Regions from separate parts of the Bacillus sp. JZ39 genome, predicted to be linked through region 3. Evidence: riboswitches for the same ligand, from Rfam matches in the RefSeq annotation. Region 3 holds a riboswitch; each other region holds the start of a gene.
The links. A riboswitch is a leader RNA that binds a small molecule or an ion and turns the genes downstream of it on or off. The one in region 3 is predicted to bind S-adenosylmethionine.
Positions count from the first base shown of each region.

Region 1: another riboswitch for S-adenosylmethionine. It lies ahead of M1D65_RS09930 (2-hydroxyacid dehydrogenase); the one in region 3 lies ahead of M1D65_RS08360 (phosphoadenylyl-sulfate reductase).
Region 2: another riboswitch for S-adenosylmethionine. It lies ahead of mtnW (2,3-diketo-5-methylthiopentyl-1-phosphate enolase); the one in region 3 lies ahead of M1D65_RS08360 (phosphoadenylyl-sulfate reductase).

Region 1 covers NZ_CP096389.1:1,991,475-1,998,857, forward strand. Annotated here, with positions in the region: gene M1D65_RS09920 (MFS transporter) at 1-355, opposite strand, end outside; gene M1D65_RS09925 (FGGY-family carbohydrate kinase) at 449-1,912, opposite strand; gene M1D65_RS09930 (2-hydroxyacid dehydrogenase) at 1,930-2,952, opposite strand; SAM riboswitch class I at 3,049-3,140, opposite strand; gene M1D65_RS09935 (molybdopterin oxidoreductase family protein) at 3,288-5,330, shown strand; gene M1D65_RS09940 (hypothetical protein) at 5,398-5,691, shown strand; gene M1D65_RS09945 (UPF0715 family protein) at 6,063-6,467, opposite strand; partial or broken gene M1D65_RS09950 (hypothetical protein) at 6,557-6,674, opposite strand; gene M1D65_RS09955 (hypothetical protein) at 6,743-6,865, shown strand; gene M1D65_RS09960 (YozQ family protein) at 6,909-7,202, shown strand; gene M1D65_RS09965 (methyl-accepting chemotaxis protein) at 7,318-7,383, opposite strand, start outside.
Region 2 covers NZ_CP096389.1:1,395,415-1,402,797, reverse strand. Annotated here, with positions in the region: gene kinD (sporulation kinase KinD) at 1-1,197, shown strand, start outside; gene M1D65_RS07370 (hypothetical protein) at 1,225-1,656, opposite strand; gene spo0E (aspartyl-phosphate phosphatase Spo0E) at 1,742-1,999, opposite strand; gene M1D65_RS07360 (YkvA family protein) at 2,202-2,522, shown strand; gene mtnD (acireductone dioxygenase) at 2,563-3,099, opposite strand; gene M1D65_RS07350 (methylthioribulose 1-phosphate dehydratase) at 3,114-3,743, opposite strand; gene mtnX (2-hydroxy-3-keto-5-methylthiopentenyl-1-phosphate phosphatase) at 3,701-4,408, opposite strand; gene mtnW (2,3-diketo-5-methylthiopentyl-1-phosphate enolase) at 4,405-5,622, opposite strand; SAM riboswitch class I at 5,707-5,807, opposite strand; gene mtnE (methionine-glutamine aminotransferase) at 5,846-7,042, opposite strand; gene M1D65_RS07330 (carbon-nitrogen family hydrolase) at 7,137-7,383, shown strand, end outside.
Region 3 covers NZ_CP096389.1:1,596,190-1,603,572, forward strand. Annotated here, with positions in the region: gene M1D65_RS08345 (dihydroorotate dehydrogenase) at 1-810, shown strand, start outside; gene pyrF (orotidine-5'-phosphate decarboxylase) at 779-1,498, shown strand; gene pyrE (orotate phosphoribosyltransferase) at 1,495-2,127, shown strand; SAM riboswitch class I at 2,272-2,377, shown strand; gene M1D65_RS08360 (phosphoadenylyl-sulfate reductase) at 2,542-3,243, shown strand; gene cysP (sulfate permease) at 3,255-4,319, shown strand; gene sat (sulfate adenylyltransferase) at 4,368-5,516, shown strand; gene cysC (adenylyl-sulfate kinase) at 5,529-6,122, shown strand; gene cobA (uroporphyrinogen-III C-methyltransferase) at 6,221-6,994, shown strand; gene sirB (sirohydrochlorin chelatase) at 6,997-7,383, shown strand, end outside.

The sequences.
Region 1 (7,383 bases), 400 kb from region 3:
CAAAAAGCGGGTAACCTAACCCTTTTACGAAGTAAGTCACATACATCACTGGCAGGTTCAGCTGTTCAAATCCAAATACGATAAAAGCAGCTGTACCGATCACATAAAACAACAGCCCCATAAACATCGTTCGTTTTGCGCCAAATGCTTCGAGACATACACCCGAAAACCAGGAAGCTATGGCAAGCGCAATTCCGTATATACTAAAAATGGAAGCGGACTGCTGAACGGTGAGCCCGTTTTCGATCAAAAAAGGACTGAGCCAGCCTTGTTCAAGGCCATCTCCCATCATAAACAAAACAACCCCTAAAAATCCCCAGGCAAGCCGCTTCGGTATTCCTATTTTATCCAACATATCTGTCTCCTCCTTAGATGCTTATATTCATTACCGTATTACCTTATTAAAGTTGAAAATTAAATGATTCCTCAAAACAGCAAAAATGCCGCCTTAAATCAATACTTTGCTTTCTGAACCTGAAAAAAAGCGCTGTGTTTGCTTCCATTTCTCATATAAAGCCAATTCTGTCTGACAGTCCTTCGGTTCGATCACCCGGACATTTGCTGACATCTCCTCCGTTAATTGAAAGGTTTCATTGCAAATGACTGCAGCTCCAACAACAGATGCCTGATGATATCCCTCTTGGACATAGACCTTTTTTTGAAGAAGATCCGCGATATATTGAGTGAGCGCTTTGCTTTGGAATCCCCCTCCGCACACCCAAACATAGTCACGTTCAAACGGAGTAACCTCTGTTAAAATGTCAAAGTTCCATTTAATTGAAAATGCGATCTCTTCTAGCGCTGCACGTACAAAATGTGCCCTCTTTAAATGTGCTGACAGCGGGGCATCAAAAAGAAAACCGCCTCTCGTTAACGCATTCTTTTCAGCCGATAAATAAGAGCCGAGAGCCGCTACACATGCATGGTCTTCTTTTGCAAGTGCAGAAATCTCCTCCTCCATTACTTCGTACGTTTCATTCGGATAAAAAATCTGTTTTAATTTTTGATAATTCAAGCCGGTAATTCCCGGATTCGTTTCCACAAGCCAATGCCCTTGATCCGTATGACAGTTCAGCCAGGCTTTATGTTTTGTGTCGCCATGATCCGCAGTAATTTTGGTTATTGGCGTTGTTGTCCCTGATACAATGACAATGTCCTCAAGTCCAGCTCCGGTGCTTTTGACAGCTAGCTGTGTATCCCCGCCCCCTGCTATAACCTTAGCATTTATTGAAAGGCCTAATTCGGATGCATATTCATTTGCTATCGTTCCAATTGCTGTTCCCGCTCTTACAAGAGGCGGAAGGATAGATGGAGAAAAGCCGAATATGTCGCACATCTCTTCTGACCAAGTGTTTTGCTTCACATCAAACAGCAGGGTTTCTGTTGCCTGTGATGGTTCATATGTTAATATTCCGCTCAGTTGGTACGTCACCCAATCACTGATGCTAGTAAAGCTTGCAGTCTTTTCCCATAAAGAGGGCTGGCGCTGTTTTAATCCATAAAGCTTGAGCGCGGAAAAAAGTGCGGTTGGCAGGCGGCCTGTGCGGCTGTATATCTCTTCCCGATCGGGAATGCTCGCCTCCCACTCTCGACCGCGGTTATCGATGTTCGGCAGCCCAAGAAAAGAATCGCCGTTTTGATCGATCAGAACAATCCCCTGTCTTTGACTCGTCGATGTCAAACCAATGATGTCAATATCACACGAACGGGATAGCACACGTTTTGCCAAATTCATCACCTGCTTCCACAGCACCTGAGGAGAAAAATAACGGCTGTCCGGGTAAAGCGTCTCTGTGGAATACACGATGTCCTCCCGTTCAACTGTTAGAACACTGCCAGTTACACTCACGACCGCTACCCTCGCATTGCCTGTGCCAATATCAAAAACGAGATAGCCTTTTTGTTTTTTCATTCTGTTAGCCTCCTTTCTTATACCCCTGTTTTCAGTTCGTCCTTGTTATACATTGTCGGAATATTAAGAGTTTTTTCACCCTTCCACTTTTTGAGGGCTTTATTCAGTATCGTCACGTGATGATCCTCCACTTCAAATGTTGCTCCAGCGAGATGCGGTGTTGCCAGAACATTAGGCAATGAAATCAATTCATAATCTGATTCCTCTGGAGGTTCATGATAAAAAACGTCTAATATCGCACCTCTGATTTTGTGTTCTTTTAATACAGATAAAAGATCTTCACGGTTTACAACAACTGCTCTTGAAGTATTGACGAAAATCGCACTCTGTTTCATCAGATCAAAATACTTCCGATCAATAAATCCAAGTGTTTCCTCAGTACGAGGCAGATGGACAGAAACGATATCACTGTCTGAAAACACCGTTTTAAGAGATACTTTTTCATACAGCGGATGATCGTCTTGAATGAATGGATCGTAATAATTTATTTTACAGTCAAACGCAGTCAGCAGTTTTGCAATCCTTTGGCCAACCGCCCCGAACCCAATCATGCCAACCGTTTTTCCTGTTAATTCATTTCCTTTAAATTTGACATAAGCCTGCAGGTAATCACTGTTCCACTTTCCATCCTTCAGCCATTGATTCGAGGCGCTGGTATGGCGCAGAAAGGAAATCACATTTCCAATAAACATTTCAGCAACGGCTTGTGCATTCCGCCCTGGTGTATAAAAAACAGGTATGCCTCTTTTTGAGGCAGCTGCCACATCCACATTGGAGGGCATTCCCCTGCAAACACCGACAAATGAAAGTTCGGGAACAGAAGCAAATACGCTGTCTGTTACCTGATCAAGTTCAGTAATCAAGCCTGTCGCATTTGTTGCTTTTAGCAGCTGAATGAGTTCATCCTCCCGATATGCCCGGCCTTGTTCCTTCCAAGATTGATAAGCAACTGAGTCAAACAAGTTTTCTAGCTCTTTTCGTCCTTCTTCGTTGTACGGTGCTGTAACCAAAACCGTCATGGTGCAAAACATCCTTTTCATCGTATTTTTTCATAAAAAAAATCTCTTTCCGCAGATGGAAAGAGATTCATATATAGGCGCGCTCTGTTACAGGCAGACGCCGGTATAAACCTTGCTTTCCTATCTTTCAAGCTGACGCTTGCTGGAATTGGCACAATAATGTTGCCGAGGTTTCATAGGGCCAGTCCCTCCACCTCTCTGGATAGAAAATGTTGAGTATGTAATTTTCAGAATGAAGAATACGTTTATCATAAAGAAGTCTCAGATTGATGTCAATCTCTTTTTTCAGAATTGACGTTATCATCCGAAATGTTATAATTCTTACAAAATATCTAACTAGAGAGAGGAACTGGGCCATGAAATCTTTTGCCACACAACAAAACGGCATTTTCAAATCCGTTTGCTCGCTGGACTGCCCGGATCAGTGCGGATTGTTAATACATAAAAAAGACGGGAAAATCGTAAAAATGCAAGGAGACCCTGATCATCCTGTCACAGCCGGAAACATATGCAACAAAGTCCGGAATATGACGGAGCGCATCTATGATGAAAAGCGGCTGACTACACCGCTCAAACGAACAGGTGCGAAAGGCCAAGCGATATTTGAACCGATTTCTTGGGAAGAGGCAATCGATACGATCACCTCCCGCTGGAAACAGCTGATTGATGCAGAGGGAGCTGAAAGCATACTTCCTTACAGCTTTTACGGAAATATGGGGAAATTGACAGCTGAAGGAATGGACCGCCGCTTTTTTTACCGCATGGGGTCAAGCCAGCTTGAACGGACGATTTGCAGCAAAGCGGGATCTGAAGGCTATAAATATACAATGGGCATAAGCGCGGGAATCGACCCTGAGGAAACCATTCATACAAAACTATTTATTTTTTGGGGAATAAATGCGGTCAGCACAAACATGCACCAAATTACGATCGCCCAAAAAGCGCGAAAACAAGGTGCCAAAATTGTCGTGATCGATGTGCATAAAAATCAAACAGGACGTCTTGCAGATTGGTTTATCCCAATAAAACCGGGAACCGACAGTGCACTTGCTCTTGGCATCATGCACATTTTATTTAAAGAAAACCTTCATGATGAAGCATTTCTGTCCGAGTACACGGTTGGCTATGAAGAGCTCTGTGAACACGTGAAACAATATGATCCTGAAAAGGTATCGACGATCACCGGTGTCAGTACCGAAGATATTTACCGACTGGCAAAAATGTACGGGGAAACCTCCCCTTCTTTTATCAGAATCGGAAACGGACCCCAGCATCACGATAACGGCGGGATGATTGTAAGGACGATTGCCTGTCTTCCGGCGATCACCGGCCAATGGCTGCACACAGGGGGCGGCGCAATTAAGCATAACAGCGGAATTTTAGAATATAACACAAATGCCTTGCAGCGGCCCGACTTATTGAAAGGGCGCACCCCGAGGTCGTTTAATATGAATCAGCTTGGCAGGGTGCTTTTGGAAACAGACCCGCCGATTCGCTCTCTATTTATTTACGGAACGAACCCTGCCGTCGTCGCGCCCGAAGCAAACAAAGTCAGACAGGGCTTGCTGCGGGAAGACTTGTTTACTGTGGTTCATGATTTGTTTTTAACGGAAACGGCTGCATATGCGGACATTGTACTGCCTGCAACATCCGCTTTTGAAAATACTGATTTTTACACCTCCTACTGGCACCATTACATTCAGCTTCAGCAGCCGGTGATTGAGAGATATGGGGAAAGCAAGTCTAACACTGAGGTTTTCCGATTACTGGCTGAAGCCATGGGATTCACAGACCAGGAGCTTAAAGATTCAGATGAAGAATTAATCCGCCAGGCGCTTGACCATCCAGATAATCCACATTTGGCAGAGATTGATTACGATGCACTTGCTAAGCATTCATTTATGAAAGCGAAACGCGAAAAGCGACTGTTTCCGGGCGAACTTCCAACGCCAAGCGGAAAAATAGAATTATATTCAGAACAAATGAAACAAGACGGCTTCCCTGCTTTACCGACATATACACCTCTTGTAACCGATAATGAACATCCGTTTATGTATGTTCCGGGGCCAAACCATAATTTCTTAAACTCAACATTTTCCAATAATGAAAAACACATCAAGCTTGAAAAGACGCCAAAGCTCTTTATCAACACAAAAGATGCTGAAGAACACGGAATCGTTGATGGGGCACCTGTACGAATTTGGAACAGCCGGGGAGAATGCCAGCTGACCGCTGCAGTTGGAGAACAAGTGCTGCCAGGTGTCGTTGTCAGCCAAGGATTATGGGCGGATGAACAAGGAAAAAAACAGCTTGTAAACGCGCTAACCCCAGACCGATTGTCCGATATGGGCGGCGGCGCCACCTTTTTTTCAGGACGCGTGCAGATTGAAAAGGTTTGAAAAAATAATGAAACCCCTAGTATGCCAAGCCCGTATAACATAACATCGACATAATGGAGGCATACACATGGACGTTTTTTTAGGAATTGGTATTGCTTTGGCTGGATATTTTATCGGTGAAGGCTTAAAGCAGAGGAACCAAACCAAAGGTAATGAACAAAATGATATCTTGCTAATAAAAGAACGGGATATTTACTTTTACATCGGACTTTTTTTAGGAATAACAACGACTGAAGCAAAACAGTTAGCTGGAGACATGGCAGACCTGCCCTACATCGAAATAAACGGAAAAAAATATGTCCAGAAACATATGTTAAAAGATTGGACATTCACATTAGTTGAAAAACATCAGGGTGAATAAAACAAATCTGAGGAGAGCGAGATTCATTGTCACGCTCTCCTCTGTTTAGCTGTATGGATTGACCGCCACCAAAACTTTGTTCCATAAGCGCTGATAAAACGATAAACCACCATCTATGTTCTTTCCTCAAACAACTCAAGATGCCCGTTCCACAACAATAGTTTTTATATTCCGATGACGTGATGATCTTGATGAACGTATGTATCGTAAAACACTTAGAAAACCTATTCGGTTCGAATGTGTGCTCTCATTATGCCCCCATACTGCGCCTTTATCCGCGGAGGATTTTTTTAAAAAAATATGAAACCTAAAGCTTTTAGATCCTGAATTTTTATTGAACCTCCATATTTCTCCGATTGGTAAAAATCAGCCTATACACCGGAAGCTGTACGTTTATAAAGGATCAGAGAATCCCATAACCAGTAAATTACTGCAGCCGCAATACTTAACATATAATAAAAGTACGATTGCAATGTCCATGCTATTGACGCAGGTTCATTGATAACAAAAAACAGGAAAGCTGCGATAAAAGCAACCACACTGTAAATCAAGAGGTACATGACATTGAATGTTCTCGCTTTTTTCTGCAACTTCATTTGGAGCGGAACAGCAAAAAGGCCATACACCACAAAACCGTATAATAAAGCAATTGCTGCCGTAAACAATGCAATTATCATATCGCCATACATAACGAAAGAATAAAACCCTAAAAACAAACCAAATGTAAGGCTGGATAGCCCTAATGTCATTAAATAATATGATGCGATTTTTTTCATTTTTTCACCCCCCCTTGTTTGATTTATTCACAGTGCTGTTAGTATAAATTCACAACCTTTGTATTTCTTTTATCGAGATGTCTTCCCCAACGTGCTATACGCAATGCGCTAATAAAAGGTTTCAAAAATGACGTTCTTTTATTAGATAATACGCTGGCATGAAAACGCATCTCCTGATTGGCGAAAGCGCGAATGAAAAAAGTGAATGAATACCTGATCAACAGACAAAATAAGAAGAGTTGATATTCAACACTTTTCGTAAAGGAGTGAAACCAATGAGTAAAAAGGGAATTCAAAATTCAAGTATTGAACAAATGAGAAATGACCATGAGACTGAAACAGCTTTTAAAGCAGATGATCCTAAAAAACATGGTTCTGATCCTAAAAGAACGAAATAAGTTCTTACCCCCACTAAAATATCAATAATCTGGAGGAAGTAAAGTGACTCAAAAAAACGGTGCAGACAGACCTGATGATTATAAAAGATTTTCTTCATTAGACAAGGAATATGATTTTCAGCAATCTATAAGCAGCAATACTGAGACAGAAAGTGTAAACACTGAAACACAAACTCATAACAAAGAAAACAAAAATGACACAACAGATGTAGCCGGGAAATACTTTGAGCCCTCAGATTATAAAGGAAGCACGCAATTGGAAAAAGGATTGGCTGAAACTCATGAACAGGTGAGCGATGACTATTTTGAAGGAACGATCGATCAAAATTTGGACTAGCCATACAAACGGAGCTAACTTAAAAGAAGTCAGTTAGCTCCGTTTGTAGAAACAACCACAGTAAAAGTAGCCAACCCCCACCGAATAAGATGGGGGTTGCACGTAAGTAGCCTGTTTAATATTTAAAACGATTAATGACGGTTTGAAGCTCTTCTGCCAACTGAGATAGAGATTCTGCGGC
Region 2 (7,383 bases), 200 kb from region 3:
CTCAATGCCAAAGGAGACGTCACCGCAAGCACAACCGAATTAAAAACGAAAGTAAACCTGGCCGACAGATCTTTTTTTACAAAAGCAAAGGAAACTAAAAAGACAGTCATTTCAGATAGTTATTCGAGCAGAATTACTGGTCAGCCAATTTTCACAATTTGTGTGCCTGTTTTGGACTCAAAACGAAATGTGACAGATTATCTTGTCGCAGCTATTCAAATTGATTATTTGAAAAATCTCATTAACTTGCTGAGCCCTGATGTTTATATTGAAGTTGTGAACCAAGACGGGAAAATGATTTTTGCGAGCGGACAAGCCTCTCATGCAGAGGATCAGAAACCTGTCAGCGGATATCTGGATGATATCAGCTGGAATATGAAAGTCTATCCGAACCCGGTCACAATAGAAGAACTGTCGAAAAGCCTTGTGCTTCCGCTTTCATGTATTATTGTTCTGCTGAATATCCTTTTTATTCTCGTGCTGTATTATTTGCTGAAGCGGCAGACCCAGCTGGAGCGCTCAGAAAACGAGGCGCAAAAATTAGAGCTGATCGGGACGCTTGCTGCCAGCACAGCCCATGAAATCCGTAACCCCCTCACCGGGATAAGCGGCTTTATTCAGCTGTTGCAAAAGAAATATAAAGGTGAGGAAGATCAGCTTTACTTCTCCATTATCGAACAGGAGATCAAGCGCATCAATCAAATAGTGAGTGAGTTTCTCGTTCTCGGCAAGCCGACAGCTGAAAAATGGGAGCTGAACTCACTTCAGGACATTATCGGAGAAATTATGCCGATCATTTATTCTGAGGGCAATCTATACAATGTTGAAGTCGAATTACAGTATTTAACCGAGCAGCCCTTACTCGTAAAATGTACAAAAGATCATATTAAACAAGTGATTTTAAATGTAGCAAAAAATGGCCTCGAGTCAATGCCTGAAGGAGGCAAACTGACGATCTCCCTAGGAGCTTTAGATAAAAAAGCCATAATCAAAGTTGTGGATAACGGCGAAGGGATTTCTCAGGAAATGCTGGATCACATCTTCCTCCCCTTTGTTACTTCTAAAGAAAAAGGAACCGGTCTCGGCCTTGTTGTTTGTAAACGGATTGTGCTGATGTACGGAGGCTCTATTCATATTGAAAGTGAAGTTCGAAGAGGCACAGAGGTGACGATCACCCTCCCCGTATCCGCATCATAGCCCCCCTGACCATGTCAGGAGGGTTTTTTATCTTCGTGATCGGGCATTGCCATTCGATTTGCTTGCTGGTCTTCCAGAAAAAAGGATTTTGATGAAACGCAACAGCATTTTCAAAAGCAAAAAAAACATAAAAAATACTAAAAAACCCTTTATACCTTCCGTGGCATCTAAAAACTCCATATTCCCTCTACCCGTCACCTTTTGCTGAATCTCAATCGCAAATACGATGACAATGATGACTGTAACAGTATAGATAAAGGACAAGGCTGTCATACTCCATTTAGAAAGCCATGTAAACACAGCGTGAGTGACGCCGAAAAAGAATATGCCAAAAATGCCGATCACCCAAAAATGCATTTCTTTGTCAGTTAAATGAATGCCAAATATTCCGCATAAGGAAATAAAAGCATCATGAAATTGATTGACCATTTCGGTAATGAGAATCGCCAGTTCCTTCATTAGTTCCCTCTTTCATATGAATTTTTTCCAGAAAAAAAGAGCGCTTCCGAAAAGCTCTCTCTTTATATATGCATCTGATAGGCCGCTATTTATTTGCATCATATGCTGGCATAACATCTCTGCGGGGCCACAAGCCTAATTTCTTTACAAGGCCTTGAATCCCTTGGGAATGTTCGTTTTCTTGCATAAGCTGATGATATTCATTTATTAAACAATCCAGCTCCTGACTGTGCCTGATCGTGTCATGCCCTGTAAATCCCTGCTTTCTAGCGGCATCTATCATTAACTTTCTTTTTTCATCAATAGACACCAACAATCTTTCTTGTTCAGAAGAACCGCCCATTCACTTCACCCCTCGCCGCTAAGAAATAGGAAACAAGTTTGATTGGGTTATTGTGCATTATTACAGATTATACTTTATTTGTAAACATATTTTCATTAAATAAGTTAATTTTTCAGGTATAATAGATATATTGATAGGATTAGAAGAACAATACCCAGGTGAAGAATATCTTAAACACGCCGCCAGGCAGGAGGTATGCCCAATGAAGAAAAAGAAAGCAATAATGCTCGGAGCGGCAGGCGGAAAAGCGATTTTAAAGAGGAAAAACCGAAAAAAATGTATCCAGCACATCACTACTTTTTTTCAGATGCTTCGCGATTGGCGAAATGGCGACTACCCTCGTTCACAGGTTAAAACACTTTTGCTGTTAACTGCCGCAATCCTGTATATCGTCATGCCGCTCGATATCATTCCAGACGTAATCCTCGGTCTTGGGTTCATTGACGATGCAGCTGTTTTAGGTTTGATTTGGACACTGATTAAAAAAGAACTGTCACAGTATGAAAAGTGGCGTTTGCAATAAATATATAAAGCCCCGTTCGATGAACGGGGCTTTCTCATGCTTATTGATTCACGCTGTCTTTTTCATAAATCGGAACCCAGCCTTCAGTTGTGACAAAAATTCTCACCGCGACAACTTTGCGGTCCTCCTGAAGCGTGAAGTAATGGCGGATATTCTCAGGCACGGAGATTAAATCTCCAGGGTTTAAACGGACATCAAAAAACGTGCCGTCCTTGCCTTGAATGACAAAAATACCGTGTCCGCTTACAATAAAACGAACCTCATCGTCTGTATGGTGATGCTCTCTTTTAAAGTTTTCAAGCAGTTCATCAAGTTTCGGATTGCTGTCTGACAATGAAATAACATCCTGTGCTTTATAGCCGCGGCGGGTTGAGATATCTTTAATTTCAGTTTCGAAGGTATCAAGAATTTGCTGTTTTTCTTCTTCTGTCAGGTCATATTTCTCTGAGAGATGTTCCGGAAGCTTCGTGATATCCCATTGCTCATAAATAACCTCTTGACTGTCCAGAAAGCTTGCCACTTCCTCTTGATTTTCAATCGTTGTATTTGCCTCATCATGAATTCGAATTGTAGCCATTTCAATTCCTCCTTTTATTTAACCAGCTGATGCTGGAGTGTTTTCAATTTCAAATGGTAGCTGAACAAAAATTCATACGCTTCAAGCACTCTTTTTGCCTCAAATGTTGTTTTCCCCCAAGCCGTAATACCATGATTTCGGATCAGAACAGCTCCTGAATCTTCTGAAATCTCTTCCGCAAACAGTGCCGCAAGCGTCGGGATATGTGCCGGATTTTCTATAATCGGAACGGTCACTTCTGCGTTCTCTTCCCACAAGCCGAGTGCTTTTATAATTTCCTGGCCTTTGAATGTGATTTTCTTTTGGTCTCCGTATAACTCTGAAATCACATTATTGTTTACCGTATGGACATGCAGGCAGCATCCGGCATTGGTTTTATTGTACAAATGTGTATGCAAAAGCGTTTCTGCTGACGGTTTCAGAGAATGCCCGCTTTCAGCAGGCTCTCCGTTTTGATCGACCAGCAGAAAATCTTCAACCGTCTCTTTGCGTTTATCTTTTCCGCTTGCAGTGACGAGAAATGTTAAAGGCTCATCTGTAACCTTAATTGACAGATTACCGCTAGTAGCCGGAAACCAATCTCTCTCTGCCAATTCCCGTTTTACTTCAGCGAGCTCTCGCCAGCGTTCTTGTTTTGCAGCCATTCCTGTACCTCCTTTACATTCTCAATTTCCTTTCTGATCTCATAAAAATCTTGATACGGAAGATGATTGAGGTTTTGCTCCCGACATTCGTTTAATAAATAATCCCTTGCAAAGCATAGGTCAGACAGCTTTGCTGCCTCCACATCTGTAACCGAATCACCGATCATGATGATATATTGGTTCGGTTCAGAAAGTTCATGGATGACCGACGGCTTACAGCACCCGCATTGATTGCTGCATGTGCCCTTGCAGGAATGAGGCCAGTCAATATGGATATAGTCATTGTCAAATGAAGCATGGTTGCAATAAATGCGGTCTTTATCCACAATGCCTTCAAGCAAAGGATATACAAAAAAGTCCATTCCACCGCTTATGACATAAAACGGAATCTCGTGCTCATTGATAAATGCTACAAATTCCCGAAAGCCTTCCCTGATTTTTGCATCTTCCAATACAAAACTTGTAATCTCTTCTTTTAAACGGCTGGGCAGAAGGCCGAACATCCGCCCGACACCTTCCTTGATCGACAGCGTTTTGGAAAGTACGCCGTCTTTTAATGCCACCCACTCTGGGGGAGCAAATGTTTTCATGATATTTATAATGTTGTCGTTCATCGTGATTGTTCCGTCAAAATCACAAATAATAAAAGGTTTTCGAGTCGTCATACGGCTTCAACCTTTCCCCATTTATCTAGCGCAAGCTTAAGATCCTTGCATTGTTCGGCTTTTTCATCAATCGGCTGGGCCTCTAGGACCGCATCAATAATGGCTCTGAACGCTCGCCCCCCGCCTTGGGCACCGTTCGGATGTCCATGTACGCCTCCTCCGGCGTTAATAATGTGGTCTATGCCGAAATCACGCATTAATAGCGGAACCATGCCGGGATGAATGCCTGCTGACGGAACCGCAAATGTTTGGTTAAAAGCATCCTCTCTCACACATTCTTCATGAATCGCCAGTGCATCTGCTCTTGGAAGCGCAACCGAACCATATGGAGATGGAAAGAGGCTGAAGTCAGCACCGCAATATCGGTTTAATTTTCCTAGTAAAAGAGCGTGAGAAAAACCGTAAAACGGAGAAGACGTAAACGCTCCGCTCACTGCTGGATGCGCCATAATCGGAACTGGGATTTCAGGATCTTCCGCAAGGCCTTGCATAACGTCCAAGCCGTAAGCGAAGACATTAAACAAAAGCGCATCCGCTCCCAACTCGGCGGCGCGTCTCGCTTTGTCTTTCAGATCAGCCGTACGTCCGGTCAAATTCACCGCATACAGCGTTTTATGTCCAGTTTGTTCATACGTTTCTTTCAATATTTGCTTTCCTTCTGCAATTCTTGTTTCAAAAGGCGCTAGACCAGTCTCAAAGAAAATTTCATCGTCTTTAATCAAGTCAACTCCGCCAAGCGCCTGCTGCCGGAGCTGTTCTTTAATATCACTCAGGTCCCTTCCGATTACGCCTTTAAATATGCTCATTAACAGCGGTCTCTCAAACTCTCCCAGCAGCTTCCGGATGCCGTATACGCCAAACTTCGGTCCCGGCAGTGCACGCTTAAATGCTTCAGAGAAGTGAAGATCGATTAATTTGATTTTTCCGTCCAGGGACAGCTTGCCAAACACTGTTGTCAGCAAAGCCGGAATATCCTGAGAGAAATTGATTTCAGGATAGGCAATTGTGATGACCGCTTGTTTTTCTGATGCAGCAGTTCCCTCTCTCTCCTCAACTTTTATCACCCGCCCCTTGTGCTTTTGCATTTGCTCCTGTTTTACAAGGGGCAGATCAGTCCAGGAGCCTACTGTCAATCCTGTTGCGATTTGTTCTGCTTTCTTCTCTGTATCGGCTCCCGGTTCGGTCAGGAGATATGTCGCTAATAACTCACTCATGCCAGAGCTCCTTTCATTTTCATCCATATCAAAAAACCTCTTCAAACTGCAATCGCGTCTAAAGAGGTTTCGTTTCTCGTCCGAATCTTATCTCTCAGCCGCTAGCTGCAAGAATTAGCACCGTGCTTTATAAGTCGGTTGCCGGGCTTCATCGGGCTCGTCCCTCTGCCTGCTCTTGATAAGAAAATATAGATTTTATAAATTATTTTGAATTATCCCATCGTTATAAGGTCTTGTCAATGCTTTTTTGGGTAAACAGGTTCAGTTTGCCAATTCGATAAGCGGCTTCCTTAAGTCTTTCTTCACTTGTTAAAAGTCCGACTCTGACGTAGCCCTCGCCATATTCACCGAAGCCGTTTCCAGCCGCAACTGCCACATTCGCTTTTTCCAGCAAAAGATCTGAGAACTGCTCAGAAGTATAGCCTTCAGGCACAGGCAGCCATGCAAAAAAAGAACCTGCGGGAGCTGTTACATCCCAGCCGATTTCCCGGCATGCCGTGATCCAAGCGTTTCTCCTGCTCTCATACCTGGCATTTTGCTCTGCCACACACGTCTGATCGGCTAACAGTGCCTCTGCTGCAGCCTCCTGAGTCGCTCTGAAAAGACTGACAAACATATGGTCTTGATAAAGATTGATCGCTTCAATGACCGAAGCGTTTCCGACGGCAAAGCCAACCCGCCATCCTGCCATATTATACGTTTTTGACAGCGTGTAAATTTCAATTCCGATATCCTTCGCACCTTCAGTCTGCAAAAAGCTTAAAGGCTTGCAGCCGTCAAATCCGACAGCGCCGTAAGCAAAATCGTGAACGACGCAGATTCCGTTTTCAGTCGCAAAACGCACGGTATCTTCAAAGAACTCGGAAGTAGCAACAGCTCCGGTCGGATTATTCGGATAATTTAAATACATCAATTTCGCCTGTTTCCTTACTTCAGCGGTTATGCTGCTGTAATCAGGGAGAAACGCCCTGTCCTTTACGAGCGGCATCATTTCCATTTTTGCTTTTGCAAGTGTGACACCCGACCAGTAATCAGGATAACCCGGATCGGGAACTAAAATCGTATCACCGGGATTCAACAAGCATTGCGGGAGCTCGACTAGACCGGCTTTTCCGCCGAATAATATAGCGACTTCGGTTTCCGGATCCAGATCAATGCCGTATTCTCTTTTGTAAAATGCAGCAGCCGCTGACTTCAGACGGTATGAGCCGCGAAAAGACGAATATTTATGATTCTCAGGATCAGCGACAGCTCGTTTCATCTCCTCAACAATATGTTCAGGAGTCGGCTGATCTGGATTTCCCTGTCCCAGATTGATAACGTCATGTCCTTCTGCGAGCTTTCGGTTCACTTTCTGCACCAAAGAAGCGAAGAATTGTTTAGGCAATTCCTTCAATACATGAGACTGTTCAAATTTCATCTATTCTCTCCTTCTAAAAAAATCTTGAAATGATAGTCCATCATCATATATGGTTAAATGAAAAAAGTAAAGAAAAATTTGGGGTGTTAAAAAGATGAAATGGACGATATCTTGTCTTCAATTTGATATTTCATACGGAAAACCTTCGGAAAATATAAAAAAGGCTGAATTTTTCATCGAAAAAGAAAGCAAACATGCTGATGTTCTTGTTCTGCCTGAATTATGGACGACCGGATATGATCTGGCCAATCTTGATGAACTCGCTGATGAAGACGGCCGCTCCGCTCAGAGCTGGCTGAAGAAAACGGCAAAAAAACATGGTGTTCATATTGTCGCCGGAT
Region 3 (7,383 bases):
AAGGCTACGACAAAGGAGCCGCGCTTTGGGAATCCGACGCCGCGGGTAGCTGAGACTGGTGCAGGAATGCTCAATGCGATCGGTCTCCAAAATCCGGGGCTGGATAGTGTGTTGCATAATGAGCTGCCGTGGCTTGAGCAGTTTGATACGCCGATCATTGCCAATGTCGCAGGTTCTCAAGTCGAGGATTATGTTGAAGTTGCAGAGCATATTAGCAAAGCGCCTAATGTTCATGCTCTTGAATTGAATATTTCCTGCCCGAATGTGAAAACAGGCGGAATCGCTTTTGGCACGAATCCTCAAATGGCTGCCGATTTGACAAAAGCGGTGAAAGAGGTTTCGGATGTACCCGTTTATGTGAAGCTTTCCCCGAACGTGGCCAATATCACAGAAATTGCATTAGCGATCGAGGAAGCGGGAGCGGACGGTCTTACGATGATCAACACACTAATCGGCATGAGACTCGATTTAAAAACCGGCAAACCGATATTAGCGAATAAAACAGGGGGACTTTCGGGTCCTGCTGTGAAGCCGGTTGCCATTCGCATGGTGTATGAAGTCAGCCAGATGGTCAATATCCCGATTATCGGAATGGGAGGCGTGCAAACGGCTGAAGATGCCCTGGAATTTCTTCTCGCGGGAGCAAGCGCAGTCGCTGTCGGAACAGCAAACTTTGTGAATCCTTTTGCATGTCCAGAGATTATTGAACAGCTCCCATCTGTTTTGCGCCAATACGGCTATCAATCAATTGAAGAATGCATCGGAAGGAGCTGGAATCATGAAAAACAACCTGCCCATCATCGCGCTTGATTTTGCATCAGCTGAAGAAACACTCGCGTTCTTAGCTCCTTTTCAGCAAGAACCGTTATTTGTAAAGGTTGGAATGGAGCTTTTTTATCAAGAAGGGCCATCGATCGTGAAACAATTAAAAGAAAGAAACTGCGAGCTGTTTTTAGATCTAAAGCTTCATGACATCCCGACTACTGTAAACAAAGCGATGAAGCGCCTTGCCAGTCTCGGAGTAGATCTCGTCAATGTTCATGCTGCCGGGGGCAAAAAAATGATGCAGGCAGCTCTCGAAGGCTTAGAAGAAGGTACGCCGGCTGGAAAAAAACGTCCGTCACTGATCGCGGTAACCCAGCTGACAAGCACATCTGAACAAATCATGAAAGATGAACTGCTGATCGAAAAATCTCTGATTGATACGGTTGTGCACTACAGCAAACAGGCGGAAGAGAGCGGACTGGATGGAGTGGTCTGCTCTGTTCATGAAGCAAAAGCCATTTATCAAGCGGTGTCGCCTTCATTTCTGACTGTCACTCCGGGGATCAGAATGTCTGAGGACGCTGCGAATGACCAAGTCCGCGTAGCGACGCCTGCTATTGCAAGAGAGAAAGGTTCATCAGCGATTGTAGTAGGACGCTCGATTACAAAAGCGGAAGACCCGGTAAAAGCCTATAAGGCTGTCAGACTTGAATGGGAGGGAATTAAATCTTGAAACAAATCATCGCAAAACATCTATTAGACATCCAAGCTGTATTTTTACGCCCGAACGAGCCGTTCACATGGGCAAGCGGCATTTTATCTCCAATCTACTGTGACAACCGCCTTACGCTATCTTTCCCAGAGGTCAGAAATGATGTCGCCTCAGGCATCAGCAAGCTTGTCAAAGAGCATTTTCCTGAAGCTGAAATGATTGCGGGAACAGCAACCGCGGGTATTCCTCATGCTGCTCTTGCGGCTGACCGTTTGAATCTTCCGATGTGTTATGTGAGGAGCAAGCCGAAGGCGCACGGTAAAGGCAATCAGATTGAGGGAGCTGTGCAAGAAGGGCAAAAAACAGTCGTCATTGAAGACTTAATCTCCACAGGAGGCAGCGTGCTTGAAGCTTGTGCAGCTTTACAAGCGGCCGGCTGTGAAGTGCTTGGTGTCGTCTCAATCTTTACGTACGGACTTCCTAAAGCGGAGGAAGCCTTCGCAAAGGCAGAACTGCCATACTACTCATTAACTGATTATGATACGCTCACAGAGGTCGCGCTTGAAAACGGAAATATTCATTCAGATGATCTAAAAAAGCTGCAAACATGGAAACGAAATCCCGAGTCAAAAGATTGGTTTAAAAAATAAAAAATAAATTCAAATGATGTAAAGAGGCTTCAAAGCCTTGCTGTACTTGAAAACAGGCTGTGAGGCCTGTTTTTTTATTAATCCTATAAAAAAAGTCGGGTTGACTTATGTTAGAATTGTGCTAAAATTTACTACAAATCTAAAAACTTATCAAGAGCGGCTGAGGGACTGGACCTATGAAGCCCGGCAACCTGCATAGTTTGTAAGGTGCTACTTCCAGCAAAATGAATTCCATTTTGAAAGATAAGGGCTGCATGCTGTTCCTGTCTTTCTTTCCGCCGGATTGAAAGTTTTTTATTTTAAGAGGAAAAAAGGCTGTCTGTGATATCAGCAGCCGCGAATCACATTACAATTGGGAAAAGACAACCGGCAGAAAGCTACTGTTTGTTTGTCTCCGAAAGGAGGAAAGAAGAAATGTTAACGTACGATAATTGGGAAGAACCAACGATTACATTTCCGGAAGACGATCCTTACAAAGGAGCGCTGTCAGTTTTAAAATGGGCATACGGCCATTACGGCAATCAGCTTGTTTATGCCTGCAGTTTCGGAATTGAGGGAATCGTTCTGATTGACTTAATTTATAAAGTGAAAAAAGACGCAGAGATTGTGTTTCTTGATACAGGACTTCATTTTAAAGAAACCTATGAAACAATTGAACGAGTGAAAGAGCGTTATCCGGGTCTTAATATCATCCTGAAAAAACCAGACCTCACCCTTGAGGAACAAGCCGAAGAACATGGTGACAAACTGTGGGAAAGAGAGCCGAATCAGTGCTGCTATCTTAGAAAGGTCGTTCCTTTAAGAGAGGCGCTTTCAGGACATCCAGCCTGGCTTTCCGGCCTGCGCCGTGATCAAGGGCCAAGCCGTGCCAATACGAATTTCTTAAACAAAGATGAAAAATTCAAGTCAGTAAAAGTTTGCCCGCTTATCCATTGGACTTGGAAAGACATTTGGAGATACACATCCCGGAATGAACTCGACTACAATCCGCTTCATGACCAAGGATATCCAAGTATTGGCTGTGCGCCTTGCACTGCTCCCGCTTTTACAGCAGAGGATTTGCGCTCAGGCAGATGGAATGGTATGGCGAAAACAGAATGCGGACTGCATGAATAAGGAGCTGCAAAATGGAATTAGCCGCTATTTTATTTAGCTTGTTTTTCGCGATGAATATTGGTGCAAGCGGCGCTGCAGCTTCGATGGGGGTTGCTTACGGCTCCGGAGCCATCAAAAAGAAAACCTACGCTTTGATCCTATGCGCAGTCGGTGTCTTTGCCGGGGCGGTCATTGGCGGAGGCGAGGTTGTAAAAACAATCAGCTCCGGCATTATTCCTGAGCAGACGATTACACTGACGATTGTTTGCATCATTATTGGAGCTGCTGCCCTGTCGCTCTTTACTGCTAATCTGCTCGGCATTCCTTTGTCGACAAGTGAAGTAACAGTCGGCGCGGTTGTCGGCGTGGGAGTGGCTTATAAGGTATTGTTTGTGAACAATCTTCTGATCATTGTGTCATTTTGGGTTTTTGTCCCGCTGTTCGCTTTCGGCTTCACCTATTTCGTATCTAAGCTGTTTCGTTATTTTAAGATTGAAGTAAAATCTTCTAAAAAGCAAAAAATCCTCGGCATTGTTTTGTTAGTTGCCGGATTTTTCGAAGCATTCTCTGCCGGCATGAATAACGTGGCGAATGCTGTTGGCCCGTTAGTAGCTGCCGGTGTGCTTGATGTCGGAAAAGGAACCTTGTATGGAGGAGCTTTTGTTGCTCTTGGCGCACTGTTATTAGGCCGGCGTGTGCTAGAAACAAACGGGAAGAAAATTACGAGATTCTCCAAAGGGGAAGGCATTCTCTTATCCAGTACAGGAGCCGGACTGGTGATCATCAGTTCTGTATTTGGGATGCCGGTGCCCTTGGCGCAAGTCACGTCATCGTCTATTATCGGAATAGGCATGGCAAAAAACGGTCCGAACGTGTTCCATAAACAAGTTGTTCAAACGATGCTGAAGGTATGGATCGTATCGCCGTTTTTATCTTTATCGATTTCTTATCTGCTTGTATCCTTGTTTTTAAAAGCAGATTATTATTCGATCTTTATCATGGTAAGTGTGCTTTTAGCGGCGGGGGGTGCCGTCAGCCTGACAAAGGCCATTCGTAAAGAGAGACGCTCAGTCCACGAACAAGGAGGGGGAATCTGATCATTAATCTGAGTAATTTTATAAGTTAACTAGGAGGAGATGGATATTATGAGCTTAGCACCACACGGAGGAACATTAGTAAACAGAGTAGATGAATCATATGATGTGAGCGGCATCCAAAAAGAAATTGAACTTGATTTAATTTCTTTCGCGGATTTGGAATTGATCGGTATCGGTGCATACAGCCCGATTGAAGGTTTCTTTAATGAAAAAGATTACGTATCTGTAGTCGAAAACATGCGTCTTTCTTCCGGCGTTGTCTGGTCTCTTCCGATCACGCTTCCGGTCGATGCGCAAAAAGCAGCGGAACTGTCACTTGGTGAAACGGTAAAGTTAACGTATGAAGGAGAAACATACGGCGTTATCCAAATCGAAGATCTGTACGTGCCTGACAAACAAAAAGAAGCTGTCAATGTGTACAAAACAGATGAACAGGAGCATCCTGGTGTTAAAAAGCTGTTCAGCCGCGGCAATACATATGTCGGCGGGCCGATTACGTTGATTAAAAAAGCTTCAAAACAGTTCCCTGAATTTACATTTGAACCGTCAGAAACGAGACGCCAGTTTGCGGAAAAAGGCTGGGAAACCATTGTCGGTTTCCAAACAAGAAACCCTGTTCACAGAGCGCATGAATACATTCAAAAAACGGCTCTTGAAACAGTAGACGGCTTGTTCTTGAATCCGTTAGTAGGTGAAACAAAATCTGATGACATTCCAGCTGATGTACGGATGGAAAGCTACCAAGTGCTTCTTGATCATTATTACCCGAAAGATCGCGTTTTCCTTGGTGTCTTTTTAGCGGCGATGCGTTATGCAGGCCCGAGAGAAGCAATTTTCCACGCGCTTGTCAGAAAGAACTACGGCTGCACACATTTCATCGTCGGCCGTGATCATGCAGGTGTAGGCGACTATTACGGAACATACGAAGCACAGGAGCTGTTTGACACATTTAAACCTGAAGAACTCGGAATTACACCGCTGAAATTTGAGCACAGCTTCTTCTGTAAAAAATGCGGAAATATGGGAACAGCGAAAACATGCCCTCATGGCAGAGAGCATCACGTCATTTTATCAGGCACTAAGGTAAGAGGCATGCTGAGAGACGGTGTGCTGCCGCCTGCTGAATTCAGTCGGAAAGAAGTCGTAGAAGTGTTAATCAAAGGGATGAAGAAAAAAGAAGAAGTAGGCGTATCTTAAGGAGGACTGGCAGTGACAAATCGCGATATTGTATGGCATGAAGCCTCTATCACAAAAGAAGAGTACCAGCAAAAAAACAAGCATAAAAGCTCCATTCTCTGGCTGACAGGGTTAAGCGGCTCAGGCAAATCAACGATTGCCAACGCCGCTGCGAGAGAATTGTTTGAGCAAGGCTACCAAGTGATTGTGCTTGACGGGGATAATATCCGTCACGGCTTAAATAAGGATCTTGGTTTTTCTGATGAAGACCGAAAAGAAAACATCCGCCGAATCGGAGAGGTGGCGAAGCTTTTTGTTCAGCAGGGAACCATTGTGATTACTGCTTTTATCTCTCCTTTCCGCGAGGACAGGCAACAGGTTCGCGAGCTTGTGGAAGCGGGCGAATTTAATGAAGTCTACATTAAATGCGACCTTGATATTTGTGAACAAAGAGATCCGAAAGGACTTTACAAAAAAGCAAGAAACGGAGAGATTCCGTTCTTTACAGGAATTGATTCTCCTTATGAAGAACCGGAAGCTCCAGAGCTCGTTCTTGATTCAGGACAGCATGACCGTGAAGCGTGTAAAAATCAGCTGATAGAGTTTGTTAAACAAAAATTGAGCTGAATATGATCTGCTGCGTTCTTCTCAGATGCCGGAATGCAAGCGAGAACATCATCACAGCGAATCTTCTGGAAGAACTCGAATAGATCGGGGGAAATACGATGGGGAAAGTATATATTGTAGGAGCGGGTCCCGGTGACCCTGATCTGCTGACAATTAAAGCGCTGAAAGCCATTGAAAAAGCTGATGTCATCTTATATGACAGATTAGTAAATAAAGAGATTTTACAATATGCCAAAGAGCAAGCAGACCTGATCTACTGCGGGAAGCTTCCGGATTTTCATACGATGAAGCAGGAAACCATTAATCGGTTTCTTGTAAAGTATGCGCAAAAAGGGAAAACCGTTGTCAGGCTGAAAGGCGGAGACCCTTTTGTGTTCGGCAGGGGGGGAGAAGAAGCGGAATGCCTCTCTGAAAACGGAATTCCGTTTGAAATCATCCCCGGCATTACGTCTGGAATCGCGGCAACCGCTTATGCCGGGATTCCTGTTACTCATCGGGAGGCGGGCTCTAACGTCGCTTTTGTAACGGGTCACTATAAAAAAGAAGAAGATTTTGAGGAAAAGTGGAAAGCGCTGGCTACAGGAATTGATACACTTGTCATCTATATGGGTATCAAAAACGTGCAGCAGATTGAGAGAAAACTCCTTGAAAATGGTCGGGACGGTTCTACGCCGGCAGCCTTTATTCATTGGGGAACAACGGACAAGCAAAAATCTGTTTTTTGTACAGTTGACACCCTTTCAGAAACGGTGATAAAAGAAAACATTACAAATCCAAGTTTAATTGTCATTGGAAATGTTGTAAATTATCACTATAAGCTGGAATGGTTTGAATCTAAACTGAAAAAACAAGATTTAAGCGAGGCGTTGTAAAAATGAAACAAGCAATTTTATATGTCGGCCACGGCAGCCGGGTCAAAAAAGCGCAGCAAGAAGCCGCAGCCTTTTTGGAAGGATGTAAGGCCCACATCTCTGTGCCAGTACAAGAAATCAGCTTTTTAGAGCTTCAGGAGCCGACAATTGAGACAGGATTTGAAGCATGTGTGAAGCAAGGCGCCACTCATATCGCAGTGGTGCCTCTGCTTCTTTTAACAGCTGCGCATGCAAAACATGATATTCCTGAAGAAATTGTCCGTGTTGCATCTCGATATCCATCAGTCCGTATTTCATACGGAAAGCCGATCGGGATTGACGAAGAAGTAGTCAAGGCTGTATATCACCGAATGAAAGACATAGGTGTTCCTTATGAAAATGCCAGAGTG